Regions from separate parts of the Erwinia amylovora genome, predicted to be linked through region 1. Evidence: predicted binding sites of a transcription regulator. Region 1 holds the regulator's gene; each other region holds the start of a gene.
The links. Region 1 encodes Fur, which represses iron uptake genes when iron is present. Its sites were predicted from a motif close to ATAATAATGAGAACNACTATCAA; they were not measured.
Positions count from the first base shown of each region.

Region 2: a site for Fur is predicted at 2,993-3,015, ahead of efeU (iron uptake transporter permease EfeU). Genes of this name have one in related genera too.
Region 3: a site for Fur is predicted at 5,546-5,568, ahead of JGC47_RS00515 (siderophore-interacting protein). Genes of this name have one in related genera too.
Region 4: a site for Fur is predicted at 4,409-4,431, ahead of exbB (tol-pal system-associated acyl-CoA thioesterase). Genes of this name have one in related genera too.

Region 1 is NZ_CP066796.1:1,212,686-1,220,543, reverse strand. It holds gene ybfF (esterase) at 1-700, shown strand, start outside; gene ybfE (LexA regulated protein) at 849-1,130, shown strand; gene fldA (flavodoxin FldA) at 1,271-1,801, shown strand; gene fur (ferric iron uptake transcriptional regulator) at 2,195-2,638, shown strand; gene mtr (tryptophan permease) at 2,756-4,000, opposite strand; gene glnS (glutamine--tRNA ligase) at 4,413-6,080, opposite strand; gene nagE (PTS N-acetyl glucosamine transporter subunit IIABC) at 6,437-7,858, opposite strand, start outside.
Region 2 is NZ_CP066796.1:2,170,818-2,178,675, reverse strand. It holds gene putA (trifunctional transcriptional regulator/proline dehydrogenase/L-glutamate gamma-semialdehyde dehydrogenase) at 1-939, opposite strand, end outside; gene putP (sodium/proline symporter PutP) at 1,374-2,858, shown strand; gene efeU (iron uptake transporter permease EfeU) at 3,075-3,908, shown strand; gene efeO (iron uptake system protein EfeO) at 3,965-5,095, shown strand; partial or broken gene efeB (iron uptake transporter deferrochelatase/peroxidase subunit) at 5,102-6,387, shown strand; gene phoH (phosphate starvation-inducible protein PhoH) at 6,895-7,683, shown strand; partial or broken gene JGC47_RS17635 (nitroreductase family protein) at 7,760-7,858, opposite strand, start outside.
Region 3 is NZ_CP066796.1:117,642-125,499, forward strand. It holds gene JGC47_RS00495 (SMP-30/gluconolactonase/LRE family protein) at 1-620, shown strand, start outside; gene JGC47_RS00500 (methyl-accepting chemotaxis protein) at 693-2,237, opposite strand; gene JGC47_RS00505 (ABC transporter ATP-binding protein) at 2,471-4,303, shown strand; gene JGC47_RS00510 (GNAT family N-acetyltransferase) at 4,327-5,454, opposite strand; gene JGC47_RS00515 (siderophore-interacting protein) at 5,640-6,542, shown strand; gene JGC47_RS00520 (LysR substrate-binding domain-containing protein) at 6,539-7,273, opposite strand; partial or broken gene JGC47_RS00525 (LysR family transcriptional regulator) at 7,333-7,437, opposite strand; gene JGC47_RS00530 (helix-turn-helix domain-containing protein) at 7,652-7,858, shown strand, end outside.
Region 4 is NZ_CP066796.1:548,174-556,031, forward strand. It holds gene JGC47_RS02470 (diaminobutyrate--2-oxoglutarate transaminase) at 1-642, shown strand, start outside; gene JGC47_RS02475 (pyridoxal phosphate-dependent decarboxylase family protein) at 647-2,119, shown strand; gene JGC47_RS02480 (DedA family protein) at 2,229-2,885, opposite strand; gene metC (cystathionine beta-lyase) at 3,063-4,256, opposite strand; gene exbB (tol-pal system-associated acyl-CoA thioesterase) at 4,501-5,235, shown strand; gene exbD (TonB system transport protein ExbD) at 5,241-5,663, shown strand; gene tcuC (MFS transporter) at 5,716-7,038, opposite strand; gene JGC47_RS02505 (SDR family oxidoreductase) at 7,417-7,858, opposite strand, start outside.

The DNA.
Region 1 (7,858 bases):
CGGCCTGTTTGGCAGCATGGATAATCTGGGCGTGCTGGCGCGTGGTTTGAAGGACGAGCGCCACCTTATCCAGCTTGATATGCGAAATCATGGCGCTTCCGGGCGAGCAACCGAGATGGCTTATCCGCTAATGGCCCAGGATATCCTTGATACGCTCGACGGCCTGCAGGTTGAACGTTTCGATGTGGTCGGCCATTCGATGGGCGGTAAAATCGCCATGGCGTTGGCAGCGCTGGCTCCCGAACGCGTGGCGGGCATCGTCGCCATTGATATTGCGCCCGTCGCCTACCGCACCCGTCATCACGATCGGATATTTGATGCCCTGCGCGCGGTGACGGCAGCCGGTATCACCCGGCGTGGTGATGCAGCAGTACTGATGCGTGACATTCTCGCAGAAGAAGAAGGCGTTATTCAGTTTCTCCTTAAATCCTTTCATGACGGAGAATGGCGCTTCAACGTGCCGGCGCTTTGGCAAAACTACGACCGCATTATCGGCTGGCAACCGCAGCCTGCATGGCCCCATCCGGTGCTGTTTATTCGTGGCGAACTGTCGCCTTATCTGGCCGATGAGTATCGTGACGAGCTGCTGGCGCAGTTCCCACAGGCGCGTGCACATGTGATAGCCGGGGCCGGGCATTGGGTTCATGCGGAAAAACCTGATGCCGTATTGCGCGCAATACGCCGCTTTTTTGCGCTGTAAAAACAATTATTTCACGCTGCGGTGAAATAATTGTCGTCACCAGTTTCGCTGGGTTATGATGACGCGCTAAAAATTTTGCCGCTGCTATTTTTCAGGCGGCAACACGGACCTATTCATCAGAAATCCAGCCTTTCAGTATCACGATCCTATGGCAAAAGAGAACACTGACCGCACCACGCTCGATCTGTTTGCAGATGAACGTCGCCCGGGACGACCCAAAACGAATCCGCTGACGCGAGATCAGCAACTGCGTATTAATAAACGCAATCAGCTCAAACGCGATAAAGTGCGCGGGCTGAAGCGTGTCGAACTGAAAATGAACAGCGACGCGGTCGAGGTACTTAATCAGCTGGCTGAAGAACGTAATATGAGTCGCAGCGAACTGATCGAAGAAATGCTGCTTGAGCAGCTGCAACGCCATCAGAGCTGAACGGTAGCGGACTTAGCACTCAGCAACAAATGTCGCGATATTACACATTTATCCGCTTACGGCAGTCTGATATCATTACAGCTAGCTGCTTATCATACGGCAGTCTCCATATCATTAAGATTCAAGAGGTTATTAAGCTCATGGCACTTGTCGGCATTTTCTTTGGCAGCGACACAGGTAATACAGAAAATATTGCAAAGATGATCCAGAAACAGCTGGGTAAAGATGTTGCAGAAGTTCATGATATTGCCAAATGCAGCAAAGAAGATCTTGAAGCCTTTGATATTTTGCTGCTGGGCATTCCCACCTGGTACTACGGCGAAGCCCAGTGCGACTGGGATGACTTCTTCCCAACGCTTGCCGAGATCGACTTTAACGGTAAGCTGGTTGCCCTGTTCGGCTGTGGCGATCAGGAAGATTATTCTGAATACTTCTGTGATGCACTGGGAACCATCCGCGATATCATCGAGCCTAACGGTGCGGTGATCGTCGGTCACTGGTCTACCGAGGGTTATACGTATGAAGCCTCAAAAGGTCTCGCGGACGATAACCATTTCCTCGGCCTTGCCATTGATGAGGACAGGCAACCCGAACTCACCAACCAACGCGTTGATAAATGGGTAAAACAGATTTTCGATGAGCTTCAGCTGAAAGAAATCATTGAGGCCTGAACTGAGCAACCTGGCGTGACAGTCATCCCGCGCTAAGTCAATGGTTTTAGCGATACAAGTAATAGATAGATGTTTGTACCTTTTACCTGCAAAACGGTACAATAACCCCATCGGTTATCGGCTCTCTAAGCGCCCTTCGCCTTTCTGACGACCATGGTCGGTCAAAGGCGATCGGATGTGGTAGATCGAAATGTTAACATTGCACCACCCGGGCGCTAAATTCCCTGGCTGTTAAGAGTGTTGTTTTTGCCTCCAGCTGCGGTTTACGGTCCCCCTTTGGTTTTCATTTCGACGTATCAGTTCTATACTGACCTTCATTGCGCTTTAGCGTCGACCGATGTTCAGGGCCTTACAGCCACTAAGTGACGAGCAAAGTAACAGGACAAAATCCGCATGACTGACAATAACACCGCATTAAAGAAGGCCGGCCTGAAAGTCACGCTTCCCCGACTGAAAATTCTGGAAGTGCTTCAGGAACCCGAAGGCCATCACGTCAGTGCGGAAGACTTGTACAAGCGCCTGATCGACATGGGCGAAGAGATTGGTTTGGCCACGGTTTACCGCGTACTGAACCAGTTCGACGATGCGGGGATCGTTACCCGCCACAACTTTGAAGGCGGAAAATCCGTCTTTGAATTGACGCAGCAGCACCATCACGACCACCTTATCTGCCTTGACTGCGGCAAAGTTATTGAATTCAGAGACGAATCCATTGAGTCCCGTCAGCGTGAAATTGCCACGCGTCACGGCATCAAACTGAGTAACCACAGCCTGTATCTGTATGGTCACTGTGCTCTGGGCGACTGCCGAGAAAATGAGACGCTCCACGACAAATAATCTGCACTTGATAACCGAATATGGCGCGCTGCGGGAAGATGGCAGCGCCCCTGGCCTTCATCAGGGACGGATCAGAAGACGGAACGGTGGCCTCTGCGCCACCGTTTTTTTTCCCTGCTACTGAGCATAAACCGGCAGCCAGCCACCGTAAGAAATGATTGAAACCACCGCATTCATGGCGCCGAATATCAGCACCAGCACCACAGGCAGCATCCCCCCCCTTACCCGCCATGACGGTGTAGCGAAGCGCTGCCGCGCCCGCCAGGCCAGCAGCGCCGGGGTGATCACCGCCCAGATGGTCGCCGCCAGCCCGGCATAGCCAATGGCCAGCAGAAAACCATTGGGCCAGATCAGCGCAGCCGTTAATGGCAGAATAAACGTCAGCACGGTGGTTTTCAGCCGCCCGGTCGCCGAATTATCCAGCCTGAACAAGTCGGCAAGATAATCAAAAAAGCCGAGGCTGACACCAAGAAATGAACAGGCGACGGCGAAATTAGAGAAAATATCCAGCAGCAGATTGAGGTTACGGCTTTGCAGGACGCCTGAAAGGGCTGTAACCATAACATCGATATTCCCTCCCTGCGCGGCAATCTGTTTAAATTCAGGACGCGGGATATTGCCCATCGTGCCAATGATCCAGACAAAATAGATGACCAGCGCCAGCAACGTCCCGTAAACCAGGCAGCGACTGATGCGGCCGCCATCTTTGCCATAAAAGCCAATCAGCCCGGCAATGTTGCCGTGATAGCCAAATGAGGCGAGGCAAAATGGCACCACAATCCACAGATAGCGCAGATAGTGACTTTCACTCGTGCCGCTGTCCATCAGATTGGCGGGCTGGACATGCCATAGCAGCCCGCCAAAGATCATCAGAAATGTCACCACCTTCGCGCCAAGGAAAATAAGCGTCATGCGGCTCACCACCGCAGTACCCAGCCAGATAAACAGCGCGACCAGCAGCGTGAATAGCAGCCCGGCCATGCGCGCCGAAATCCCCACATTCAGTTGATTCAAACTGTGCTGGATAATCGCGCCGCTGGCCGAGATATAGGCGTAGGTCAGAATACCCAACACAAAGACCACCGACAGGCCATTAAACGCATTCCAGCCGCGCCCCAGCAAATCGCGAGTGACGGTGTTGAAACTGGATCCGGCGGGATAGTGCAGGCTGGCCTCAAGATAGAGCAACCCGGATAGCAACATGCAAAACCAGGTGACGAGCAACATCATTGATGACCAGAGAAACCATGCACCGGACATCACAACCGGCAGGGAGAACATGCCGGCACCAATAATGGTACCGCCGATGATTAAAGTCCCCCACAGAGTGGAAGGTAGAGCAGCAGAAGCGGGCACAGCCATAGCAAATCCTTAGCGAAAAACAGAATAAAAACGCCCCCGCCGGGATATTCCACTGGCTAAACGGCATTAACGCCGCATAGTTTACATGCAATCACACCATCGAACTAGTACAGTAATTAGCTGACAACCCTGTTTCTTGGCAATAACGCCAGTGCGGCAGGTTGCAGGCGCCGTCAGTCACCGCCAGACAAATACCCTGGTTTCCTCCTGCTGCTGAAGCTGGGGATAGCGGATGGCCAGTTGCTGGTCAAACTGCGCAATAATGCTGCTGCTGGCCTGTTCGGGTAACACTGACATGAAATGCCTGTAAGTTGGCAGCAGCAATAATCAAACCCCGATAATAACCAGCCTGGCCTAAGCAACGGTCAAAAAAAAGGGCGAATTATCGCCCTTTACATGCATAAAATCAGACTTATTCGCCGTTTTTCGCCCAGGTGTCACGCAGACCAACGGTACGGTTAAACACCAGCTTAGCCGGACTGGAGTAAACACTGTCGGCGCAGAAGTAACCTTCGCGCTCGAACTGGTAAGGGGCAGAGGCCTGCGCCTGCTGCATACCTGGCTCAACAAAACCCTGGCGAATAACCAGTGAGTCCGGGTTGATGGTAGAGAGGAAATCCTCCTCCGCCGCCGGATTAGGCACGTTGAACAAACGGTCGTACAGGCGGAATTCTGCCGGCAACGCGTGCTCTGCTGAAACCCAATGGATCACGCCCTTCACTTTGCGGCCATCGGCAGGGTCTTTGCTCAGGGTATCAATATCGCAAGAGCAGAACAGGCAGGTGATGTTACCCGCTTCATCCTTGGCGATACGTTCAGCTTTGATCACGTAGGCATTACGCAGCCGCACTTCTTTACCCAGAACCAGGCGCTTATAGTGCTTATTCGCTTCTTCACGGAAGTCAGCACGATCGATGTAAATCTCGCGGCTGAACGGCACTTCGCGCGTGCCCATTTCGGGCCTGTTAGGATGATTCGGCATGCTGATCATCTCTTCATGATGCGCCGGCAGATTTTCAATCACCACTTTGACCGCATCCAGTACCGCCATGGCGCGCGGTGCATTTTCATTGAGGTCGTCACGAATGCAGCTTTCCAGCGCCGCCATCTCCACGATATTGTCCTGTTTGGTCACGCCAATGCGGCGGCAGAACTCACGAACAGATTCTGCGCTGTAACCACGGCGGCGCAGACCAGAAACGGTGAGCATGCGCGGATCGTCCCAGCCCTCAACCACTTTCTCTGATACCAGCAGGTTCAGTTTACGCTTGGACATGATCGCGTATTCAAGATTAAGGCGTGAAAACTCATACTGCCGCGGATGCACCGGAATAGTGATGTTGTCGAGCACCCAGTCGTACAGACGACGGTTATCCTGGAACTCCAGAGTACATAGCGAATGCGTAATACCTTCCAGCGCATCGGATATGCAGTGGGTAAAGTCATACATCGGGTAGATGCACCACTTATTACCCGTCTGGTGGTGGTCGGCAAACTTGATACGGTAGATCACCGGATCGCGCAGCACGATAAAACTGGAAGCCATATCGATTTTGGCACGCAGACAGGCGCTGCCTTCAGCGAACTCGCCGTTTCGCATTCTGGCGAACAGCTCAAGGTTCTCTGCCACACTACGGTCGCGGTACGGGCTGTTTTTACCCGCTGATGTCAGGCTGCCACGGTATTCGCGGATCTGTTCTGGTGACAGTTCGTCAACGTAAGCCAGGCCTTTACCGATCAGTTCAACGGCATAATGGTGCAATTGCTCGAAATAGTCAGATGAGTATCGTACTTCCCCACTCCACTGGAAGCCGAGCCACTGCACATCACGTTTGATTGACTCAACGAATTCCAGATCTTCTTTTACCGGGTTGGTGTCGTCGAAACGCAGATTACATTGCCCCTGATAGTCTTGTGCGATACCAAAGTTCAGGCAAATTGATTTGGCATGGCCAATGTGCAGATAGCCGTTAGGCTCAGGCGGAAAGCGCGTATGCACGATATTGTGCTTACCGTTCGCCAGGTCTTCATCAATAATCTGACGAATAAAGTTAGTTGGGCGGGCTTCAGCCTCACTCATCTCAATTTCCTCAATAATGCATGGCATAAATTAGCTATACGCAAAAATAATTCGAGTTGCAGGACAAAAACGCAACGCGCTTTTGAACAGCACTGGTGCTGGCCCGGAAGGGGCGAGGCCCAGACTTATGCCGGGTAACGCGCCAGACTCGCTGATCCCGATAAGCTTACCAGAGTAAGTGATTCGGGTGAATGCGAGCGGCCCACGTAACTGCGGCTTGAAGTATGAAGGGTATATGAAATAACGGAGTATGATCCACAAAGCAGAGTTGTGAAACAACCGTTTGTTGAACGAATAGCATAAAAAAAGGCGGGGAATGTCTCCCCGCCCTGAAACAGTAGTCTTAGCCGCCTGACTTAGCCGTTAATTTCATATAACCGTGTTTCACCGGCAACGACGGTTTCACCCGCCAACAGCGTTAAACCGGCGAAGTCTTCAATATTGCTGACCACGACCGGACTGACCATTGAGCGAGCGTGCGTATTGAGGAAAGCAAGGTCCATTTCCAGTATCGGTTGACCGCCCACCACCTGTGCGCCCTCTTCAACCAGACGGGTAAAGCCTTTACCTTCCAGCGCAACGGTATCCAGCCCCATATGCACCACCACTTCCACCCCTTTATCGGTTTCCAGGCAGAAAGCATGGTTGGTATTGAAGATTTTCACCAGCGTTCCGGCTGCCGGAGCAACAACGGTGCTGCTGGTTGGCTGGATAGCCAGCCCGTCACCGACCGCTTTGCTGGCAAAGGCTTCATCAGGTACCTGTTCGATGGCCACTACGGTTCCGCTGACCGGAGCCACCAGCGTTGCGACAATACCCTTGGCGCTATTCGGTACCGCCTGCGGCGCTGCGGGCGCAGTGCAGGCACTGTTCGTCGCGGCCACCGGCCCCCTGGCGATCAGTTTCTTCATCTCTTCGGCAATCGATTCGGCTTTCGCGCCAACAATCACCTGGATCGTCTGCTTGTTCAGTTTTACTACCCCTGAAGCCCCTAAACGTTTGCAGGCTGCATCATCGACCCGCGCAGCATCTTTAACCGACAGCCGCAGACGGGTGATGCAGGCATCTATCACGTTCAGGTTATCTGAACCGCCAACCGCCCCTATATACTGACGCGAAAGCTGACTCAGTCCTTCTTCTGTATTGCTGTTGCCACCCTGCTGCTCGAAGGCATCTTCACGCCCGGGAGTTTTCAAATTAAACATGCGGATAACTGCGCTGAACAGCGTGAAGTAAATGACAAATGCAACGGCACCCATCACCATCAGCAGCCAGACGTTATGGCTCGCCGCCGGCAGTTTATACATCAATGCATAGTCGATAGCGCCAGCCGAGAACGAGAACCCGGCATGGATGCCCAGCGCGGTTGCTGCAAAGAGACTGATACCGGTCAACAGGGCGTGGATCAGATACAGCGCCGGAGCCAGGAACATGAACAGGAATTCCAGCGGCTCGGTCACCCCGGTCAGAAATGCGGTCACCGCAACGGACAGCAGCATCCCGCCCACCATCGGACGTCGCGCCTTTGGTGCCGCCAGATACATCGCCAGCGCCGCCCCCGGCAGGCCAAACATCATGATAGGGAAGAAGCCGGACATGAACATCCCCGCCGTGCCGTCACCGGCATAGAAGCGGTTGATATCACCGTGTACCACCGCACCGGCAGCATTGGTGAATTCACCAATCTGGAACCACGCAATGGTATTCAGCACCTGATGCAGGCCGGTAGGGATCAGAAGACGATTAACCAGCCCGAAAATACCGGCGCCGAACGCGCC
Region 2 (7,858 bases), 960 kb from region 1:
TCCGTTAGAGGCTTTACCAATCGCGTTGATCGCCTGCTGATAGGAGATCAGATAAGCTTTGGCATCCTGGGCGGTTAGTGCAGCTTCACCCAGCATATCGTAGGAGTAGCGGAAGCCTTTCTCCTCCAGCTTACCTGCATTTGCCAGCGCTTCGACAATGGTTTCGCCGGTGACGAACTGCTCGCCCATCAGACGCATTGCCATATCGACCCCTTTACGGATCAACGGCTCGCCGCTCTTGCCGATAATACGATTCAGCGAACGCGACAAATTGGCTTCGTTATGGGTCGAGACCAGACGACCGGTGAACAGCAGGCCCCAGGTTGCGGCGTTGACAAACAGTGACGGGCTGCGTCCGAGATGCGAGTGCCAGTTGCCGTTGCTGATTTTATCGCGGATCAGCGCATCGCGCGTTGGCTTATCGGGAATGCGCAGCAGGGCTTCCGCAAGGCACATTAACGCCACGCCCTCTTGTGATGACAGCGAAAACTCCTGCAGCAGGCTTTGTACCATGCCGGCGCGCCCACCTGCACCCTTTTGGTGCCTCAGCCTATCCGCAAGCTGCCAGGCAAGACGGTGCGTTGCCTCAGCCAGGTTAGCCGGTAAACGTGCCTGTTCCAGCAGCATGGGCACCGCTTCAGTTTCCGGGCGTCGCCATGCGGAGGTGATGGCAGCGCGGGCCACTGACTGCGGCAGAATATGCTCGGCAAAATCCAGAAACGGCTGGTGCGCTTCTTCCGGCGGGCGTTCATCGCTTTCTGCCTGCTCGCCATTGACCGGCAGTTCCGGCAGCGCGCTGCCCTGTTCTATCTGTTGCAGGTAATTGAAAATAGACTGCTTGATCAGCCAATGCGGCGTGCGGTCAATCTGCGCCGCCGCCTGTTTAATACGATCGCGAGTGGCGTCGTCCAGTTTCACACCCATAGTGGTCGTGCCCATGCCTTACAGCTCCCGAATCAGTAGATAACTATCGATATAGACTGCAATATCACTGAAGTTGCAACTTTGTGCAACCTTGTTAAATGTGACCCCCACCTCATTAATGATAACCTGACGACACCCGTCAGACAAAAAGCGGCATGAATATTGCTGCAATACTGTTGCCAGCTGGCGAAAACAGTGGCTGGCGGGCCTTTTATAGCAAAATTATGGGTGCAACCAGGATAACTGTGACGCAGTGCAACCTGTGGGTAATTATAAGTAAATTCCAGGTGAAATGAATGCGCATGATGTGTTAAATCGTTTGTACGCTGTAGCCGATTACGGCAGGATAAGCCCCCGACTTAGCCTTCAGCTCGTTGCCTCGTTCCGGCAATCTGCGAAAAATGCTTATGGTCAGAGGAAACTGATAATAAATAGAATGGAGAAGCTTAATGACTCTTAGTACACCAATGATGGTGACATTTTGTGTTTACATTATCGGCATGGTGCTGATTGGATTCATTGCCTACCGCTCAACGAAAAATTTTGATGACTATATTCTGGGAGGCCGCAGTCTGGGCAGCGTGGTGACGGCATTGTCAGCCGGAGCGTCAGATATGAGCGGCTGGCTGCTGATGGGCTTGCCGGGAGCAATCTTCCTGTCGGGAATTTCAGAAAGCTGGATCGCCATCGGCCTGACGCTGGGTGCATACCTTAACTGGAAAATTGTCGCCGGGCGTCTGCGCGTGCAGACCGAACATCACGACAATGCCCTGACGTTACCGGATTTCTTCTCCAGCCGGTTTGAAGACGGCAGCAGGCTGCTGCGGGTGATTTCGGCGCTGGTTATCCTGGTGTTCTTCACCATCTACTGTGCTTCCGGCGTGGTAGCCGGTGCGCGTCTGTTCGAAAGCACCTTCGGTATGAGCTATGAAACCGCGCTGTGGGCCGGTGCTGCCGCCACTATCGTTTATACTTTTGTCGGTGGATTCCTCGCAGTGAGCTGGACTGATACCGTGCAGGCCGGCCTGATGATTTTTGCGCTGATCCTGACGCCGGTAATGGTTATCGTTGCCGTCGGCGGCCTGAGCGATGCAATGCAGGTGATTGTTGCCAAAAGCACACAGAATATGGATATGCTGAAGAACCTTAACTTTGTGGCGATTATTTCGCTGCTCGGGTGGGGTCTTGGCTACTTTGGTCAGCCGCATATTCTGGCGCGCTTTATGGCGGCTGATTCACACCGTTCTATTCGCTCGGCGCGCCGTATCGGCATGATTTGGATGATCCTGTGTCTGATGGGAGCGGTGGCGGTCGGCTTCTTCGGTATCGCCTATTTTGAGAACCATCCTGAACATGCGGGAGAGGTAACGAAAAATGGTGAACGCATTTTTATTGAGCTTACGCGCATTCTGTTTAATCCATGGATTGCCGGGATCCTGCTGTCGGCCATTCTGGCTGCGGTGATGTCCACGCTAAGCTGTCAGCTGCTGGTGTGCTCAAGCGCGCTGACTGAAGACCTCTACAAAAACTTCATGCGTAAAGGTGCCAGCCAGCAAGAGCTGGTATGGGTGGGGCGCGTCATGGTGCTGTTGGTGGCGGTCATTGCGATTGCGCTGGCAGCCAACCCGGAAAACCGTGTGCTGGGCCTGGTCAGCTATGCCTGGGCCGGATTCGGCGCGGCATTTGGTCCGGTCGTATTGTTATCACTGATCTGGCGGCGTATGACGCGTAACGGCGCTCTGGCCGGGATGATTGTTGGTGCTGCAACCGTGCTTATCTGGAAACAATACGCCTGGCTGGATCTCTACGAGATTATCCCCGGCTTCCTGTTTGCCAGCATCGCTATTGTGCTATTCAGTCTGGCTGACACACCACCATCAGCCGCCGCACAGCAGCGTTTCGCCGCTGCCGAAGCGGAATATCAGGCCGATTAAGCCGTCCTTCTGCGCCGGTGCCATTTGGCCCGGCGCATCATTATCCCGCATCTCAGTTAAGAGACGCTTATGTCAGCGCCCGGCTGCCATAAATCCGCATAAAAAAGATCCACTTCTGACTTGTATTTCCCTGCACGATAATGATAATCCCTATCGTTCGCATTTTACTTTTATTTACCCGCTTTGACGGTAATCTACTCTTTCGAGGTATGAGGCATGTTTGTCCCGTTTCTTATCATGTTACGTGAAGGGCTTGAAGCGGCGCTGATTGTCAGCCTGATCGCCAGCTACCTGAAACGGACCGGGCGTCGTCAGTGGTTTGCTGCCATGTGGGCTGGCGTGTTCGCCGCTGTCGCCCTGTGTCTGGGGCTGGGCTGGTTTATCAATGAGACCACCGGTGAATTTCCCCAGAAACAGCAGGAGCTGTTCGAAGGTTTGGTCGCCGTCATCGCCGTAGTGGTACTCACCTGGATGGTGTTCTGGATGCGCAAAGTATCACGTAACGTGAAGGCGCAGCTGGAAGATGCGGTTGACAGCGCGTTACAGAAAGGGAGCAACAGAGGCTGGGCGCTGATCCTGATGGTATTCCTCGCCGTTGCGCGTGAAGGTCTTGAATCGGTTTTCTTCCTGCTGGCCGCTTTTCAGCAGGACGTAGGCTATGCGCCGCCGCTGGGGGCGATGCTTGGCTTGGGCGTAGCAGTCGTGCTCGGTATGCTGATTTATTGGGGCGGGGTGCGCCTCAATCTGGCCAGCTTCTTCAAATGGACCAGCCTGTTTATCATCTTCGTCGCCGCAGGGCTGGCAGCAGGCGCCGTGCGCGCCTTCCATGAAGCCGGACTGTGGAACCATTTTCAGGAGGTGGCGTTTGACTTCAGCCAAACCCTCTCTACCCACAGCATCTTTGGCACTTTGTTAGAGGGCCTGCTGGGCTATCAGGAAGCGCCCAGCGTCAGTGAAGTGGCGATGTGGTTAATCTATCTGGTACCTGCACTGCTGTTATTCATGATGCCGGGGCGCGCTTCATCCTCTGCCGCCCCCGCAGCACGCTGATTCTGCCGGGCAGGTCGCCGACCTGCCGGTTTTAACTCTCTGACAGGAATGACATTATGACCAGACAATTTCGCCGTCAGGCACTGAATGTGACAATGCTGGCGGTTCTGACCTCATCCACCGCTGCGCTGGCTGCGGATATCCCTCAGGTTAAAGTCAGTGTGAACGACCGACAGTGCGAGCCAATGACGCTGACGGTTGCTGCCGGTAAAACCCAGTTCATCATCAAAAATAACAGCCAGAAAGGACTTGAGTGGGAGATCCTCAAAGGGGTGATGGTGGTGGAAGAGCGCGAAAATATCGCGCCAGGCTTTACGCAGAAGATGACGGCTAACCTGGAGCCGGGGGAATATGACATGACCTGTGGTCTGTTAAGCAACCCGAAGGGCAAGCTGATTGTTAAAGCTGGCGACAGTCATCAGGCCAATGACGGCAAGCCGGACCTGCTGCAGCTGGTGGGGCCGATAGCGAATTACAAGCTGTATGTTACCCAGGAAGTTGCACAGCTGGTGGCCGCGACGAAAGCGTTTACCGACGCGGTGAAAGCAGGGGATGTCAACAAGGCGAAGGCGCTGTATGCGCCGACCCGTCAGCATTATGAGCGCATTGAGCCTATCGCCGAACTGTTTTCCGATCTGGATGGCGCCATTGACGCGCGTGAGGATGACTTCGAGAAAAAAGCAGAAGACCCGGCCTTTACCGGCTTCCATCGACTGGAAAAAGTGCTGTTTGCAGATAACACCACTAAAGGTATGGATAAGTTTGCCGACCAGCTGTACAAAAACGTGCTGGATCTGCAAACCCGTATTAACGAGTTGGCTTTCCCGCCGGGTAAAGTCGTGGGAGGCGCTGCCGGCCTGATCGAAGAGATCGCCGCCAGCAAGATTTCAGGTGAGGAAGACCGCTACAGCCGCACCGACCTGTGGGATTTCAAGGCCAACATTGACGGCGCGCAGAAAATTGTCAACCTGCTGCGCCCGCTGGTAGAAAAAGCCGACCCACAACTGTTGGCGAAAGTGGACGGTAACTTCAACAAGGTCGATACCATTTTGACCAGGTACCGCACCAAAGAAGGCTATGAATCGTACGATAAGTTAACCGATGCCGATCGCAATGCATTGAAAGGCCCGATTACCGCGCTGGCCGAGGATCTTTCAATGCTGCGCGGCACCCTGGGTTTGGATTAATCAGCCATGGCAAAAACAGTTGACGGGGTGGCGTTAGCGTCACGCCGCCGTTTACTTAAAGGAATGGGCATCCTTAGTGGTGCTCTGGCGGTGACGGGCGGTTGCCCGGTTCATGCAGCATCAGCTGCTGACAACACCTCTTCACCGGGCACGCTTTCACCCGGTACGCGTGAAGAACGCCAGCCGTTCTTCGGCGCTCATCAGGCCGGGATCGTCACGCCGCAACAGGCGGCGATGATGCTGGTGGCATTTGATGTACTGGCCAGCGATAAGTCCGAACTTGAGCGTTTATTCAGGCTGTTGACCGCGCGTATTGCGTTTCTTACCCGGGGGGGAAAGCGCCGTTGGTGACCAATCCGCAGCTTCCGCCAATGGACTCCGGTATTCTTGGCGAGGAGATCTGGCCGGATAATCTGACCATAACCGTTTCCGTCGGCAGCTCGCTGTTTGACGAGCGTTACGGCTTGCAGGCGTTGAAACCGCTGAAGCTTCAGCGCATGACGCGTTTCCCCAACGATGCGCTGGACGGCAGCCTGTGTCACGGCGACCTGCTGTTGCAAATTTGCGCAAACACTAACGATACGGCGATCCACGCGTTGCGCGATATCATCAAGCATTCGCCGGACCTGCTTAGCGTACGCTGGCGGCGTGAAGGGTTTATCTCTAACCATGCGGCACGCAGCAGGGGCAAAGAAACGCCAATTAATCTGTTGGGCTTTAAGGATGGCACCGCCAACCCCGATACTGCCGATAGCGGATTAATGGACAACATTCTGTGGGTGAGTGAACAGCAGGGCGAGCCGGCATGGACGATTGGGGGCAGCTATCAGGCCGTGCGCATCATCCAGTTTCACGTCGAGTTCTGGGATCGTACGCCGCTACGCGAACAGCAAACCATATTTGGCCGCGAGAAACACAGCGGTGCGCCGTTAGGGATGCAGCAAGAGCACGATCTACCGGACTATGACAGCGATCCGGCAGGGGAGGTAATACCGTTGGATGCGCATATTCGTCTGGCCAATCCGCGTACCGCGCAAACGCAGAGCAGCCTGCTGCTGCGCCGCGGCTACAGCTATTCGCTTGGCGTGTCTCATTCCGGTCAGCTGGAGATGGGGCTGCTGTTTATCTGCTACCAGCATGACCTGGAAAAAGGCTTTTTGACGGTACAGCAGCGGTTGAATGGGGAAGCGCTGGAAGAGTATATCAAGCCTGTTGGTGGCGGTTATTTCTTTGCTTTGCCAGGAGTACCAGATGACAAACATTATCTGGCTCAAGGACTGTTCTCGTCCTGATTTTAATCAGCGGATTGATATTAATCCGCTGATCGTCTTTCGATAATATCGCTCTGTTATCCTGTCCGGGCTGATTCAAATAATGCCGCTGCAACACATAAACTCGCCGCAAACATGACCTTAACTGGCTGTTTTGTTATAACGGCCGTAAAAAAAGTGTTGCATTTTTTAGCTATAATGCAGAATATGAAATTGCTGTTGTATCTCGCATGTCGTACATCACTGTGGAGAGAGCGGATGCAGAAGTCCTTTAGCGGACCATTAACCAAACGGCGTTTCAACCTGAAAACATGTGGAGAATCCTTCTCCTCTCCAACCTTCACTCCTTTTATTATCCAACCACAACTCTGTGCTTATAGTCCTTTACGGTGCATTGCAGCGTTATTTTGCCGTGCATCTGTTTTAACGGCCGTACAAGGCTTAAAGGAAGCCAAAACCTCTAAAGCGTTCACGTAATCGCGTCAGTGACATTGATGCGGGAAATGAAACCAACTGTAAGGTGCCACTATGGGAAGACAGAAAGCAGTGATCAAAGCGCGTCGTGAAGCAAAACGTGTGCTTCGTAGCGATTCACGCAGTCACCGTCAGCGTGAAGAAGAATCGGTCACCTCGCTGGTGCAAATGGGTGGGTTGGACTCGATTGGTATGGCACGCGACAGCCGTGACCATTCGCCTATTGAAGCCAGAAATGAAGCACAGGCGCACTATCTTACCGCCATAGAAAGCAAAAAATTGATCTTCGCCACCGGCGAAGCAGGCTGTGGTAAAACGTGGATAAGCGCCGCAAAAGCGGCAGAGGCCCTGATACACAAGGATGTTGACAGGATTATTGTCACGCGCCCGGTGCTGCAGGCAGATGAGGATTTGGGATTCCTGCCGGGGGATATCTCAGAAAAATTTGCCCCTTATTTCCGACCGGTATACGACGTTCTGGTTAAACGCCTTGGCTCTTCCTTTATGCAGTACTGCCTGCGTCCTGAAATCGGCAAGGTGGAAATTGCGCCGTTTGCCTATATGCGCGGCAGGACGTTTGAAAACGCTGTTGTGATCCTCGATGAGGCGCAGAATGTCACCGCTGCCCAGATGAAAATGTTCTTAACCCGCCTTGGCGAGAACGTCACGGTGATTGTTAATGGCGACATTACCCAGTGTGATTTGCCCGCCCACGTACAGTCCGGGCTTAGCGATGCGCTGGCACGCTTCAGTGAAGATGATATGGTAGGCGTGGTGCGTTTTACTCAACGTGACTGCGTCCGTTCTGAACTGTGCCAGCATGCCTTGCTGGCCTATGGTTAATTGACTGTCGTCACGGGGCTGATGTAACCCCGGCCAGTTGATAGCGAAAGCCCGGTCGTACCGGGCTTTCTTGCTGTTACTTATTCACGCCAAAACCCTGTTTGAGTATTGTCGGTTGCACCTGCGGGAAGTAAATATGCTGGTCATCGCTGGCGATATTGCTGCCCCCGTTTTC
Region 3 (7,858 bases), 1.1 Mb from region 1:
TGATTGGCGAATGGCAAGGTAAGCGCTTCCACAGCCCGAATGATGTGGTGGTGGCCCGGGACGGTGCTGTCTGGTTCACTGACCCTAAATTTGGCCTTCTGAGTAAGAAAGAGGGTGGCGGCAAAGGGAAGCCGGAGCTGGAAGGGGAATTCGTTTATCGCTATGACCCGGCAGCAAAAAAGCTGACGAAGATGAACACGCCTGAATTATATACTCCCAACGGGCTGGCCTTCTCCCCGGACGGCAAGCTGCTTTACGTGTCTGACACGCAGCGTGCGCACGATGTTAACAACACATCGCTAAAACACCGCATTATGGTTTATCCGGTCAGTGCGCAGCAGACCGGAGAAGGTCGGGTATTTGCCGAGATCTCACCGGGCGTTCCCGACGGCATTAAGGTGGATGCCAATGGCAATGTCTGGACCAGCAGCGGGGATGGCGTTCAGGTATTCTCGCCGGCAGGAAAGCGTTTGGGGAAAATACTCATCCCCGCGAAGGCGACCGCGAACCTGGCGTTGTGCACCGATGCGCAGAACCGGAACTGGATGTATGTGACCGCGACCAACCAGGTACTGCGTATTCCGGTGCGGGTCAAAGGGGCAGATACGGCGGCGAAATAGTCAGCTGGCGACATAAAACACAAGACGGCCAGCGGTCAGACAGGCCGTCTTGATTGGCGTAACAGCCGACGTTTACACGCTGAAGCGTTCCACCATGCCGCGTAAGGCATGTGCCTGCCCGGAAAGAGCTTGCGAAGCCGAAGACGACTCTTCCACCAGCGCCGCGTTGTTCTGCGTCACGCCGTCCATCTGACTGACCGCCACGCTGATCTGCGAGATGCCCTGCATCTGCTCTGAGGAGGAAAGGGCGATTTCATCCATGGCGGCGGCCAGCTCGCCCACCCTGGCCACAATGTTCATCATGCTTTGCCCGGTACCCTGGGCAGCGCTGGCACCTTCTTCTACCTGTGCGACCGTCCTCTCAATCAACTGTTTGATCTCTTTTGCCGCTACGGCGCTGCGCTGCGCCAGCGTTCTGACCTCACCCGCGACTACCGCAAACCCGCGCCCCTGCTCGCCCGCGCGCGCCGCTTCGACGGCAGCATTCAGCGCCAGAATATTGGTCTGAAAGGCAATCCCTTCGATCACGCTGATAATATCGCGTACTTTCACTGCGCTCAGGGAAATGTCTTGCATGGTTTGCGTCATACGCTCTACTTTAGCCTCGCCGCTGCGTGCTGCAACGGCGGTTTCACGGGCCGAGTGCGCCGTCTGTTGCGCCCCGGCGGCATTGCTTTTCACCGTTGCGGTCAGCTGCTCCATACTGGCTGCGGTTTGCTGTAACGCCGCCGCCTGCTGCTCGGTACGTGATGAAAGCTCAGTATTGCCCTGGGCTATTTCGTCTGAAGCAAGCGCGACGGATGCAGAAGCGTCTTTAACCTGAGACACCAGGCTGCGCAGGCGTGCCTGCATCACGTCCAGCGAGGCCAGCAGGCTGCTGCTGTGGTGATGGCGTAATACGATCGAGGAGGTCAGATCGCCATCGGCAATTGCGGCGGCCAGTTGCTGCGCCTGCCGTGGCTCGCCCCCCAGCTGGCGCATCAGCACCCGCACGGTAAGCAGACAGATACAGACGGCTGCTGCCACGGACAGCAAGTTCAGCGCGCTTAGCAACAGCAGAATGTGGTTAACGGCCGCGCCATCTGCTTGCGCTTTATCTTCAGCCGCTTTGGTTTGCAGCTGCGTCAGGCTATTCAGGCTGGCGACCAAAATCTGTTGAGGGGGCCTGACCACCTGGGTCAGATAGTCAGCAAATCCCTTTAGCTGCTGCTGCTGCCCCATGCGCGCTGCGTTTTCCAGCGCGGACAGCGCTGCCTTCTCGTTATCATTCACCCGGCCGAGCAATGCCAGCTCTTCTGGCGCAGCCTGTGCCTTAATCATAGCGGCAAGCGCATCGCGCTTTTGCAAATAGACTGACCTTTGTAGCTGAAAGCGCTGTCCCTCTGCTTCAATTGCCTGCTGGTCAGTGAAAAGCGCCATATTCCTGACTTCGACCAACATATTCCTCAGGGCGGTGCCCATTTCATTGGCCAGTAGCACTTTTTTCATATGATGGTTTACCACTTCATCCATGCCGTCACGCGCCCTGTTCAGCCCGCTCCATGCGATGGCGGAGCAGAGGATAAAGATAAAAATGAGCAGGGAATAACCTGCTATCAGGCGGGTCGATATTTTCATGTTTAACCAGATTAGCTGTGTAAAAAAAAGACTATCGGCACTTTGCGACGAAGAAACAGGGAGGTGTTGAAAGTTATTTTCATGTGGTCAGCACGGCGCGTTGTCCGGCAGAAATAGTGGCATTGATGACTATTACAGTGGCAACTTTTTTTCCACCGTGATGCCGGTCGACGTTGATGTAGTCACTGATGCACTAAACTACAGGTTTACTGACCTGCAAGTGAGCCTGCTTTATGCCGTATCGCCGTTTAGAAAGGATTATCGACATCTTCAAGGATGCCCCGGCCGCCACGCCGCCGAACCGCGTCTGGGCATTTTATCTGTTTTATCTGCGCCAGGTTTGGCCGGGCTTCGCGCTGCTGCTGGTCATCGGGCTGATTGCATCGTTAATTGAAGTGGCGCTGTTCCGCTACCTTAGCCGTATTATCGACCTGGTGAACGCCAGTCCCGCCGTGACCTTTTTCAGCGACCACGGCGGCGAACTGCTGTGGATGGCGGCGGTGGCGCTGCTGCTGCGGCCGCTGTTTATCGGCCTGCACGATCTGTTGGTTCACCAGGCGATTAATCCCGGCATGACCAGCATGATCCGCTGGCAGCATCACAACTACGTGCTGCGTCAGAGCCTGAACTTCTTCCAGAACGACTTTGCCGGGCGTATCGCGCAGCGCATTATGCAAACCGGCAATGCCTTGCGCGACTCGGCGGTGCAGGCGGTGGATGCCCTGTGGCATGTACTGATCTATGCCGTCACCACTCTGGTGCTGTTTGCCGAGGCAGACTGGCGACTGACCATCCCGCTGCTTATCTGGATCGTTGGCTACCTTCTCAGTTTGCGCTACTTTGTGCCGCGCGTGAAAGCGCGATCGGTCGCCTCTTCCGATTCCCGTTCGCGCCTGATGGGCTTCATTGTTGATGGCTACACCAATATCTCCACCCTGAAACTGTTTGCCCATAGTGACCTGGAACGCCAGAACGCGCGTGAGGCGATTGACGATCAGACGATAAAAACCCGCGATCAGGGGCGGATGGTTACCGGCATGGACGTGGTGATCACCACGCTAAACGGCCTGCTGATTATCAGCACCACCGGGCTGGCGCTGTGGTTGTGGACTCAGTCACTGCTTAGCGTGGGGGCCATTGCGCTGGCAACCGGGCTGGTGATCCGCATCGTCAACATGTCCGGCTGGATTATGTGGGTGGTGAACGGCATCTTCGAGAATATCGGCATGGTGCAGGATGGCCTGCAAACTATCGCCCAGCCGATCAACGTCAGCGATAAAGACCAGGCACCGGCGCTGCGGGTAGAAAAGGGCGAAATTCATTTTGACGCCGTTGACTTCAATTACGGCGGCGAACGTACGGTAATTGATAACCTGCAACTGACCATCCGGCCCGGTGAAAAGATCGGGTTAATCGGCCCATCCGGCGCCGGCAAATCGACGCTGGTCAATCTGCTGCTGCGGCTTTACGACCTGAATGGCGGGCGCATTCTGATCGACGGGCAGAACATTGCCGGCGTCAGTCAGGAAAGCTTGCGTGCGCAGATTGGCATGATCACTCAGGACACCTCACTGCTGCACCGCTCGATTCGTGACAACCTGCTGTATGGCCGTCCGCACGCCAGCGAAGATGAGCTACAGCAGGCGATCCACCGGGCGAAAGCAGATGAGTTTATTCCGCTGCTGTCCGATTCACAGGGCCGTACCGGGCTGGATGCCCACGTTGGTGAGCGCGGGGTGAAGCTTTCCGGCGGCCAGCGCCAGCGTATTGCCATTGCCCGCGTGCTGTTGAAAGATGCCCCGATTCTGATCATGGATGAAGCAACGTCGGCGCTGGATTCTGAAGTGGAAGCGGCGATCCAGGAGAGCCTGGAAAACCTGATGGGCGACAAAACGGTGATCGCCATCGCGCACCGCCTCTCCACCATCGCACGTATGGACAGGCTGGTGGTGCTGGAGCAGGGCAGGATTGCTGAAATCGGCAGCCACAGCGAACTGCTGGCGCGTGGCGGGCTGTATGCGCGCCTGTGGCGGCATCAGACCGGCGGTTTTGTCGGCGAGGCGTGATCTGCTGACCGGGCATGATGTCATCACGGTGATGACAGGCGATAAGGCAGTGCGTCTCGCGCCTCTTGCGCCCAGGCGCGGATGCCATCACGCTCCTGGGCCAGCAGCCCGGCGACCGCCTGGTGCAGGCCCTGATGGCGCAGCAGATGCCAGGACTCGGTCAGTAGCGGTTCGAAACCACGGATCAGCTTATGTTCGCCCTGTGCGCCGGCATCGAAATGCGCCAGCCGCTGCGCGATAGCATATTCTATGCCCTGGTAAAAACAGGTCTCAAAATGCAGGCTATCAGACTCTTCCAGGCACCCCCAATAGCGGCCATACAACGTATCGCCGTCCACCAGGCTGTAAGCCATCGCCAGCGGGCGGCCCTGACGGCGGGCGATGACTACCCGGATGGCGGCGGGCATCCGCTCTGCCAGCAGGCTGAAGAACCGCCGGGTGAGATAAGGCTGGCGACCGCGCACATGGTAAGTATTGGCATAACAGGCGTAGATAAAATCCCACTGCGCTTCACTCAGTTCATCCCCCTGATAGCAGATAAACGCCACGCCCTGGCTGGCCACCCGCTGGCGCTCTTTACGTAGCTGTTTGCGCTTGCGTGAGGTGAGGGCATCAAGAAAGTCCTGAAAGTCGCGGTAGCCGCGATTGTGCCAGTGGTACTGGCAGCCAACACGCAGCAGCCAGCGCCGATCCTGCTGCAACAGCTGGTGCACGCGCCGATCGCTGAAGTTTATGTGCGCACTGTGCAGCTGGTTTGCTTGCAGAAAACCTGGCAGCGCCTGCAACAGCTGTGCAGCGGCGACATCGTCGCCCAGCAGCCGTGCTCCGCTCACCGGGCTGAAGGGAACCGCCGACAGCCATTTTGGATAATAGGGTACTCCGGCCCGCTGGCAGGCTTCCGCCCAGCCGTGATCGAACACGTACTCGCCCATCGAATGGCTTTTCGCGTAGCCGGGCAGCGCCGCCCGCACGATACCATCCGCGATCCACAGCAGGTGCTGCGGCTGCCAGCCGCTGGCGCGGCCCACGGAGCCACTCTCCTCCAGCGTACGCAGAAAGGCATGGCGTAAGAAAGGCTGATCGTTTGGGGTCAGGGCGTCCCATTGGCTGGCCGGAATATCGGCCAGCCGCGTCAGGAGGGTCAGGGACATCGGTGTGCTCCGCATCTGTCACAGTAAAACGCTAAGGTGAACGTTTTTCGCCCGCGGATCAATGCGTTCTCGATTATCACGGTAAAGAGTCCTCATTCTCATTCTCATTATCATTTGGCTTTGCTATTCTTTGCCCCCTCAGGCGCGTTGCAGGACGTGCAGGGCTTTCAGATTTAAAAGGCGGAATGATGGCGGATGTTCAGGAGTATCGCTTATTCAACGTAGTGCTGGCGCGTAAGCAGGTGCTTTCTCCTTCGATGCTGTGCTGTGTGTTCAGCGGTGATGACGTGCGTCAGATGAAGATGGACGCGCCAGATCAGCGCATCAAGCTGCTGTTCCCCTCGCGCAACGGTACGCCATCGTCACTGAGCGGCGAAAAGTCATGGTGGGAAACCGTTTGCGCCATGCCGGCAGATATCCGCCCTGTTGCGCGTACTTACACTCTGCGCCGGGTCAATGTCGAAGCCGGCGAGTGCGAAGTTGAGTTTGTGATGCACGGCACGGAAGGGCCGGCATCCGCCTGGGCGCTGGCCGCGCAGCCGGGCGATCCCTTACAGATAATTGCCCCCAACCTTGCTTGCACAACGGACAGCGGCGGCTACGAGTGGAACCCGCACCGCAACGTTGAGCGGGCGCTGGTTGTTGCTGATGAAACGGCGTTCCCGGCGGCAAAAGCCATTCTCGAACAGCTGGCGCAATGGCGTAATCCACCGCCGCTACAGATGTTTATTGAGCTGCCAAAACGCGCTGACTGTATCGATCTCAGCCATTACCGCTTTGCTGAAGTTCACTGGCTGCCGCGTGACGAAAGTGGCGCAGCACACGGTGAGGCGATGCTGAATGCGGTGAAACAGTATGCCGAACTGCCAGCGGCGGCAAGAGAGCGCCAGCAGCTGTCAGAGGGCAACGAGGACGATCTGCTTTGGGACCGTGCCGCCGGGGCGGATACCTGTTTCCACGGTTGGGTGGCAGCCGAGTCCAGCGCGGTGAAACAGGTGCGCCGCTATCTGATTGGCGAGCGCGGCCTGTCTGCTGAATGCGTCAGCTTTATGGCTTACTGGAGCCGTGGCCCCCGGCGTAAATGCTAAGGTTCCGTCAATAGTGGGCAGGCGCTTTTCAGCGTGTTGTAGAACCAGGTTTTGGCGGTGATATCGCCAATCTCCGGGTGGCCATACAGATAAATCTCCAGGTTTGGCAGCGCAAACGGCAGCTCGACGATGCGGCCATTGCCGCGTGCGGCGTAAACCCTGGCCGCGCTGAAAGGCAGCAATACCAGCAGTTCGCTGCTGGCAATCAGTTCGCCCAGCGCCGCGAAATGCGGCACTTCCAGGGCAATACGGCGCTCAAAGCCGTACTCTTTAATCCGCTCTTCCACCATGTAATGCCCGCTGCTGGCTGCCACCTTAATGTGCTGTTCAGCCAGCCAGGCGGCCAGCGACAGGGTTGCGCCGATACGCGGATGCTGGCAGTTCAGCAGGCAGACATAGCGCTCATCCATAATGCGGTCGCGCTGCGCCAGCGAAATGCGTTCATTGCGGCTACAGATCGCGGCATCAACATGACCGGTCAGCAGCCATTCGTCCATTTTATGCATCGATACCGGGATCACTTCCAGCTGCACGTTAGGGGCCACGTTGCGCAGGTGCCTGACCAGCCGGGGCAGCAGCAAAAGTTCGCCGAGGTCGGAAAGGGCAAGACGAAATGGGTGAAAGGATCTGTCCGGGGAAAAGTGACGCGTATCCGCCACCGCCTTTTCAATCCCGCTAAGTGATTTCTTGAATACGTCATACAGCTGGCTGGCGGTCGGTGTTGCCAGCATCCCTTACGGCTGCGTTTAAACAGCTCGTTGCCTGTCTCTGCCCGCAGTCGGGCTAAGGCGTAGCTGGCAGAGGGTTGGGTGATAAACAGACGTGCGGCCGCCCCGCTGACGCTGCGGGTTTCATAAATAGCAACAAACACGCGTACCAGGTTGAGGTCCATCATTGCTAAGATATAGCTCCGGTCTATGACAGAAGATGAATATTATCTATTTGAACTATTTTAAAGCCTCTACTAACATCCCTTCTACGTTTTATTGATATTTTGTGACTTTTTTTTCATGTCTGATTTAGCCTGATTAAATCAATAAAATAAAAAACCAGCAGTGCCGTTCAGGCGGGAGCCGGGCGGGTAACGCCTTTTATCGCGGAGTAGAAAAATGAAAAACGACATTGTCGATGTCATCGTAGACTGGATCGAATGCCATATTGAAGAAGGGCCTGATATTGAAGCGGTTGCGGCGAAATCGGGCTATTCGAAATGGCATCTGCAACGCGCCTTTAAAGCGCAGAAGGGCATCACTCTGGCGACCTTTATTCGCGGCCGCCGCCTTGAACAGGCCGCGCAATGCCTGGTGAGTTCGAGC
Region 4 (7,858 bases), 660 kb from region 1:
ATCCGTCAAGTCACGCAGGAGCACGGTATTCTGCTGATTATCGACGAAGTTCAGGCTGGCTTCGCACGCACCGGTAAACTGTTCGCCTTTGAACATGCTGGCATCGAGCCGGACATCATTGTGATGTCGAAAGCGGTCGGTGGTGGTTTGCCGCTGGCGGTGCTGGGCATTAAGAAGCAGTTTGACGCCTGGGAACCGGGCCATCATACCGGGACTTTCCGTGGCAACCAGTTGGCGATGGCCACCGGCCTGACCACCCTGCAGTATCTGAAGGAAAATCAGGTCGCCGATAAGGTCGCAGCCCAGGGCGAATGGCTGAAAGCGCAGCTGGCTGAGTTACAAAAACGCTATCCGGTGATTGGTCATGTGCGTGGTCTCGGTCTGATGCTCGGTATTGAGATCGTTAAACCTGATGAAACGCAGGATCAGATGGGCTGCTACCCGGCAGACGGGCAGTTATCTGCTGTGCTGCAAAAAAAATGCTTCGAAAATGGGCTGATCCTGGAGCGCGGCGGGCGTCACGGTTGCGTTCTGCGTCTGTTGCCCTCCCTGCTGATCTCCAATGATGAGCTGGGCATTTTCCTGGATAAATTTGAACAGGCGCTGTTAGCCGCTGGCGTTAAGCCAGTTTGTGTGGGGTAAACAGATGTCCAGGTTGAATCCTATTCTCGCCGCCAGCGCGCAAAGCAGTGAGGCGTACCAGCAGGCCATGGCGCAGAGCAGCGAAGCCGTGGTGCAGTGGCTGCAACAGCCAGAAATGTACCAGGGTAAAACCGTTGCCGAACTGCGTGAACGCATTGCGCTGGATTTCAATCCGCAGGGCCTGGGCAACCAGGCCGCCATTGAGCGCGCGGTTGAATTCTTCTTAAAAGACAGCCTTGCGGTGCATCATCCGCAGTGCGTGGCGCATCTTCACTGCCCAAGCCTGGTGGTGAGCCAGGCTGCCGAGGTATTGATCAACGCCACCAATCAAAGCATGGATTCCTGGGATCAAAGCCCGTCAGCGACCATCATTGAGATGAAACTGATTGAATGGCTGCGTAACCGCGTTGGCTATCAGCCTGGCGATGCAGGGGTATTCACCAGCGGCGGCACCCAAAGTAACCTGATGGGCCTGATGCTGGCACGTGATGCCTTCTTTGCCCGTCAGGGCCATTCCATTCAGCAGGACGGGCTGGTGGGCGATCTGCGTAAGATCAAAGTCCTGTGCTCTGAAAATGCGCACTTCTCGGTGCAGAAGAATATGGCGCTGATGGGGCTGGGCTACCAGTCGGTGACGTTGGTGAAAACTGACCGCTTCGCGCGCATGGACATCAACGATCTGGCGGAAAAAGTGGCGCAGGCACAGGCCAACGGCGAACAGATCCTCGCGATTGTCGCTACCGCCGGCACCACGGATGCCGGGGCTATCGATCCGCTGCCAGCCATTGCGCAACTGGCGGCAGAACACCAGATCTGGGTGCACGTCGATGCGGCCTGGGGCGGTGCGCTGCTGATGTCCGGGCAGTATCGTCACTATCTGGACGGTATTGAACTGGTGGATTCGGTTACGCTGGACTTCCATAAACAGTTCTTCCAGACCATCAGCTGCGGCGCCTTCCTGTTAAAAGAAGCCCGCCATTATGAGCTGATGCGCTATCAGGCGGCCTATCTCAACTCTGAGTTCGACGAAGCTCAGGGCGTACCGAATCTGGTGTCCAAATCGTTGCAGACCACCCGCCGTTTCGACGCGCTGAAACTGTGGATGAGCCTGGAAGCGCTGGGCGAGAAACAGTACGCAGAGATCATCGACCACGGCGTGACGCTGGCACAGCAGGTTGCGCAGTATGTTGATGAGCAGGCGTCGCTGGAGCTGGTGATGCAGCCGCAGCTGGCCAGCGTGCTGTTCCGCTACCGCCCGCCGCAGCTGGCTGACGGCAGTGATACTGCCATTGCGCTGCTCAATCAACGGATTGGCGATGCACTGCTGGAGTCTGGCCGTGCCAACGTTGGCGTAACTGAATTCGCTGGCGTAACCTGCCTGAAGATGACGTTGCTTAACCCGACGGTCAGCCTGCAGGATATCAGACTGCTGCTGGCGCTGGTTGAGCGCACGGCAGAACAATTACAGGGTGCCTGATATCACCAGGCCGGGCTAATGGCCCGGCTCCTTATACGGTGATCTGCAAAAGCAGATACCGCCTTCCTGCAACCTGAATGATTTTGCTGTAGCCCGGGGCCCGGTGTGTTTACCGGGCCTTTTTACGGCGAATGACCACCGCGATACTGCCGATCAGTCCGATGGACAGCATCACCAGCGGCAGCACCATTAAACAGGCCATCAGCTGATCTTCATGGCGTTTGATAAACGGCACCTGGCTAATGGCATAGCCCAGGCCCATCAAAATGGCCACCCATAACACCCCGCTCAACCAGTTGAACAGCTGAAAACGCCCATTTTTCAGGCCGGAAACCCCGGCAAGCGTAGGCAAAATGGTACGCACGAAGGCTAAAAAGCGCCCAAGCAATAGCGCCACCAGTCCGTGACGATGAAACAGGTGCCGGGCGCGCTGGTGGTACAGTTCGGGCAGATGGCTAAGCCAGCTTTTTAACAGCCTGGTGGTGCCCAACCAGCGCCCCTGCAAATAGCCCAGCCAACAGCCCAGACTGGCCGCCGCAGTCAGGATTACCATGGTGGGGATAAACTCCATTACCCCTTTGGCGACCATTGCCCCGGCTAACAACAGCAGGCTATCACCCGGTAAAAAGGCCGCCGGAAGCAGACCATTTTCCAACAGCAACGTCAGGAACATCACCCCGTAAACAACCCAAATCACATCCGGGTTGGCCAACGCGGCAAAGTCCTGATGCCACAGCGCCTTGACGATTTCGTACAGTACATCCATTCTTTATCCCGTTTATCCAGTCACTGTGATCCCGGTTCTTGCGGCAGCACCGCCCGCAGACCGGTCGCCAGCCGGAACGACGCTAAGTTTGCCTATTCTAACGTCATCGCGCGCAGAAGCTTTGATCAAAGGCCGGGTAAGGCGAAGGTTTTAACGTTTTGATTAGATGTTAGTGCATTATTGGCGCAGACGTTCGAAACCCGCGCGTAAATCGTCAATCAAGTCCTCAACGTTTTCCAGTCCGATATGCAAACGTACCAGCGTTCCGCTAAAGTCAATCACGCTGCCGGGGCGAATTGCCGCCAGTTCTTCTGGCTGACTGGCAAGGATCAGCGACTCATATCCTCCCCAGGAGTAAGCCATGCTGAAATGGCTGAAATGATCGAGATAGTGCGCCAGCTGCATATCACTGAGTTTTTCCGTTAAGACAAACGAGAACAGGCCGCTGCTGCCGGTAAAGTCACGCTGCCAGAACGCGTGGCCTTTGCACTGCGGTAAGGCCGGATGGTTGACCATGGCCACTTCGGGGCGCTCTGCCAGCCACTGCGCCACGCGGATGGCGCTCTGCTCATGTTGGCGCAGACGTACCGCCAGGGTACGCAGGCCGCGGCTGGTCATATAAGCGGTATCGGCATCGACCATTTGGCCCATCAGATAGGAGTTTTCCCGCAGCTGCGGCCAGCAGCGTGGGCTGGCTACCGCGGTGCCAATCATCGCATCGGAGTGGCCGATCAGATACTTTGTCCCGGCCTGAATCGAAATATCGATACCGAAATCCAGTGCACGGAACAGAATGCCGGCCCCCCAGGTATTGTCGATCATAATGATCGCTTCCGGCGCTTTGCTGCGTACGGCCGCGACGATGGCAGGCACATCCTGCACTTCCATGGTGATCGAAGACGGAGACTCAAGGAAAACCACGCGCGTGTTCGGCTGCACTTTTTCGGCAATCTCGCGGCCTGAGCCGCTATCAAACCAGGTGGTGGTCACATTCATCTTACTGAGGATTTTGGTGCAGAAGTCCTGGGTAGGTTCATACACGCCGCCGCTCATCAGCACGTTATCTCCGGCTGATACAAAGGCGAGAATGGCATTGGCCACCGCTGCGGCCCCGCAGGGGTAGAGCGCGCAGCCCGCCCCGCCTTCCAGTTCAGTCATCGCTTCCTGCAACGAAAAGTGGGTCAGAGTACCGCGGCGGCCGTAGAACAGTTCGCCGTCTGCCCGCCCGGCAGTCGCACGTTTCTTGTCGGCCAGGCTGTCAAATACCAGTGAGGAAGCCCGTTGGATAACCGGATTTACCGATCCCCGGGTATAACGTTTACCGCGCCCGGCACCGATGAGTGCTGTTTCAATTTTCTTTTTGCTGGTCATGGAAGTCCTGTTTCGTTTTCTGCCCTGATGCAACGTTAACACGCCAGACGCCACGACGAAATTAAGCCGTGGGGTAAGTGATAAAAATTCACCCTGCCTGCTGGCGCGATAGCGAGGGCAAAAAAGTGTAAAAAACGTCCTGTTTAAGGTAAATAGTAATGAGACACACTATCAATTCCCGACTGTTTTGATATGATCCGCACTGGATTTTTTTGGGTCAGCAATAAGACCTTGGAGACGCAGCGTGACAAATGATTTGATGCAGATGGATCTCTCCGTCTGGGGCATGTACCAGCATGCAGACATCGTGGTAAAAGCGGTGATGATCGGGCTTCTGTTGGCATCGGTTGCCACCTGGGCGATTTTCTTCAGCAAGAGTATCGAATTACGCAGCGCGCGCAAGCGTCTGAAGCGCGAGCAGCTATCGCTGGCTGCGGCGCGTTCGCTGGAAGAAGCATTGCAGATCGGTGGGGGTTTCCAGCGCCAGAGCCTGAGCACCTTGTTGGTTAAAGAAGCGGAAAACGAGCTGGAGCTTTCCGCCAATTCTGACGATAACAACGGTATTAAAGAGCGTACCGCCTTTCGCCTTGAGCGCCAGGTGGCAGCCATTGGTCGTCACGCGGGGCGCGGTAACGGTTTTCTCGCCACCATCGGTTCGATAGCGCCGTTCGTTGGCCTGTTCGGCACCGTATGGGGCATTATGAACAGCTTTATCGGCATTGCCCAAACCCAGACTACCAATCTGGCCGTTGTCGCTCCGGGGATTGCTGAAGCGCTGCTGGCTACCGCAATTGGGCTGGTTGCTGCCATTCCTGCAGTGGTTATCTACAACGTATTTGCCCGCACCATCGCTAGCTACAAAGCCTCACTGGGCGATGTTGCCGCTCAGGTTCTGCTGTTACAGAGCCGCGATCTGGATCTCGCTGCCAGCGAAGGCGCCCATCGCGTTCAGCCAGCTCAGAAGCTGCGAGTAGGTTAAGCATTATGGCAATGCGTTTAAACGAAGATCTTGATAGCAACGGTGAGATGCACGAAATTAACGTGACGCCGTTTATCGACGTGATGCTGGTGCTGCTGATCATCTTTATGGTTGCCGCACCGCTGGCTACCGTTGACGTGCGTGTCGATCTGCCTGCTTCTACCAGTGCGCCGCAGCCGCGCCCGGAAAAACCGGTTTACCTGTCAATTAAAGCGGATAAGCAGCTGTTTATCGGTAATGATGCGGTCAGCGAAGAGACGCTGATCGATACCCTGATACAACGTACCGAAGGCAAGAAAGACACCACCATTTTCTTCCAGGCTGATAAGTCGGTGGAGTATGAAACCCTGATGAGCGTAATGGATAAACTGCGCCAGGCCGGATATTTGAAGATTGGCCTGATGGGCATGGAAACCGCCGGCAAATAAGCTGACGGCGGGTGCTGCACTGATTAAGGGCGAACCCGTGGTTCGCCCTTAATTATGGTAGCTGGATTGCCGGCTCCATCAGACGACGCGCCTGATACTGCTTCACCAGGCGCTTAATGATCAGCGTACCCAGCAGGCCGCATACGGCGGCGAAAGAGAGCCATACTCCCGGCATCGCTTTATCTCCCGTGACATGGATCAGATAGCTGCACACTGCCGGGGTAAAGCCGCCAAACAGCGCGGTCGCCAGACTGTAAGCCAGCGAAAACCCGGTCGCGCGCACTTCTGCCGGCATCACCTCTGCCAGGTAAACCACCATCGCCCCGTTGTAACTGCCGTACAGGAAAGACAGCCACAGTTCGGCCAGCAATAAATGCGTTAAGCTCGGCGAGCCGACCAGCCAGTTCAGCACTGGCCATGCGGTGGCGATCATCAGCACGGTAAACAGCAGCAGTAGCGGGCGGCGGCCAATGCGGTCAGACAGCGAACCCATAACCGGTAGCCAGAACAGGTTAGAGATCCCCACACACAAGGTCACCAGGAAACTCTGTTTATCGCTGATCATCAGCACGGTTTTGCCGAAGGTCGGCGTGTAGGCGGTGATCATATAAAACATCACCGTGGTGGTGACGACCATCAGCATGCCGGCCAGTACCAGCGCCCAGTTGCGTCCTACCGAGTGAACAATCTGGCGCATGGACGGATGGTGTTTGCGCTGGCTGAACGCTTCCGTCTCTTCCAGCATGCGGCGGATCCAGAACAGAAATGGCACGATCAGGCAGCCAATCAGGAACGGGACGCGCCAGCCCCAGTCGGTCACTTCACCTTTATCCAGCAGGTGGTTCAACATCAAACCGAGCAGTGCGGCAAAGATAACCGCAATCTGCTGACTGGCGGACTGCCAGCTAACGTAGAATCCTTTTCTCCCCTTTGGCGCAATCTCTGACAGATAAACCGACACGCCACCCAGCTCTACCCCGGCCGAGAAACCCTGTAACAGGCGACCCAGCAAGATCATAATCGGTGCCGCCATGCCCAGCGTGCTGTAACCGGGTGTGATGGCAATGGACAGCGTACCCAGCGCCATTAATCCAAGGGTAAGCAACAAACCTTTGCGCCGTCCGTGCCTGTCGATGTAAGAGCCAAGGATAATGGCACCGAGCGGACGCATCAGGAAGCCGGCACCAAAGGTCATTAGCGTCAGCATCAATGAGGCGAAGGGATCATCACCGGGGAAAAATGTTTTGGCAATGGCCGTAGCGTAATAGCCAAATACCATAAAATCATACATTTCGAGGAAGTTACCGCTGGTAACGTTGAAGATACGTCTGGCTCCGCTTTGGCGTGAGACTGGCTGGGTTACATGTGAGGTCATTAACGTTTCCTTAGGTTTTTCACCGTTTTAGCCTGCCAGCGGGGTTTTTAATGTGATAAAGGTCTTTTTTTTCGCAGTAAGATATACATATTTGTAACAAATTGATAACAATTTGACGTATTTTCATCGGGCTTCAGGGATGAGCCGCACAGGAAAACAGATGCGACGACGGGTGCAGTGAGTGATTGTTAACCTTGACGGGTCGTCCTGATGATAAGGCCAGCTGGCTTTATGCCGCTGGCCAGAGGATGTCAGCGAAGAGCGGGCGCCAACCGCTGACGAGCATGTAAACCGGCTGTTTCATCCTTATTAACCGGTACTGGCCGTACGGTCAGTACCGCCTGCTCAGGAGTAAGACAATGAAGTGAAGGGGGCTTATTAACCGAGGTGATTACCGCCCGTCACGCCATGAACTTCAGCGGTGACATAGCTGGACTCCTGAGAAGCCAGGTAAACATACACGCCAGCCAGTTCTGCCGGTTGTCCTGCGCGCTTAAGAGGCGTCTGCTGACCGAATGTCGGAATGACGTCTTCAGGCTGCCCACCGCATATCTGCAACGGCGTCCAGACAGGCCCCGGTGCCACGCAGTTTGCGCGGATGCCTTTCTCTGCAACCTGTTTTGCCAGCGCCCGAGTGTAGGCAAGGATAGCTGCCTTGGTGGAGGCATAATCCAGCAGGTTAGGGCTGGGCTGGTAAGCTTGTATAGAAGAGGTGGTAATGATGCTGGCACCGGCAGGAAGAAGGGGGATCGCCGCCTGGGTGATCCAGTGCAGAGCAAAAACGTTAGTTTCGTAGGTTTTGCGGAACTGTTCGCTGCTC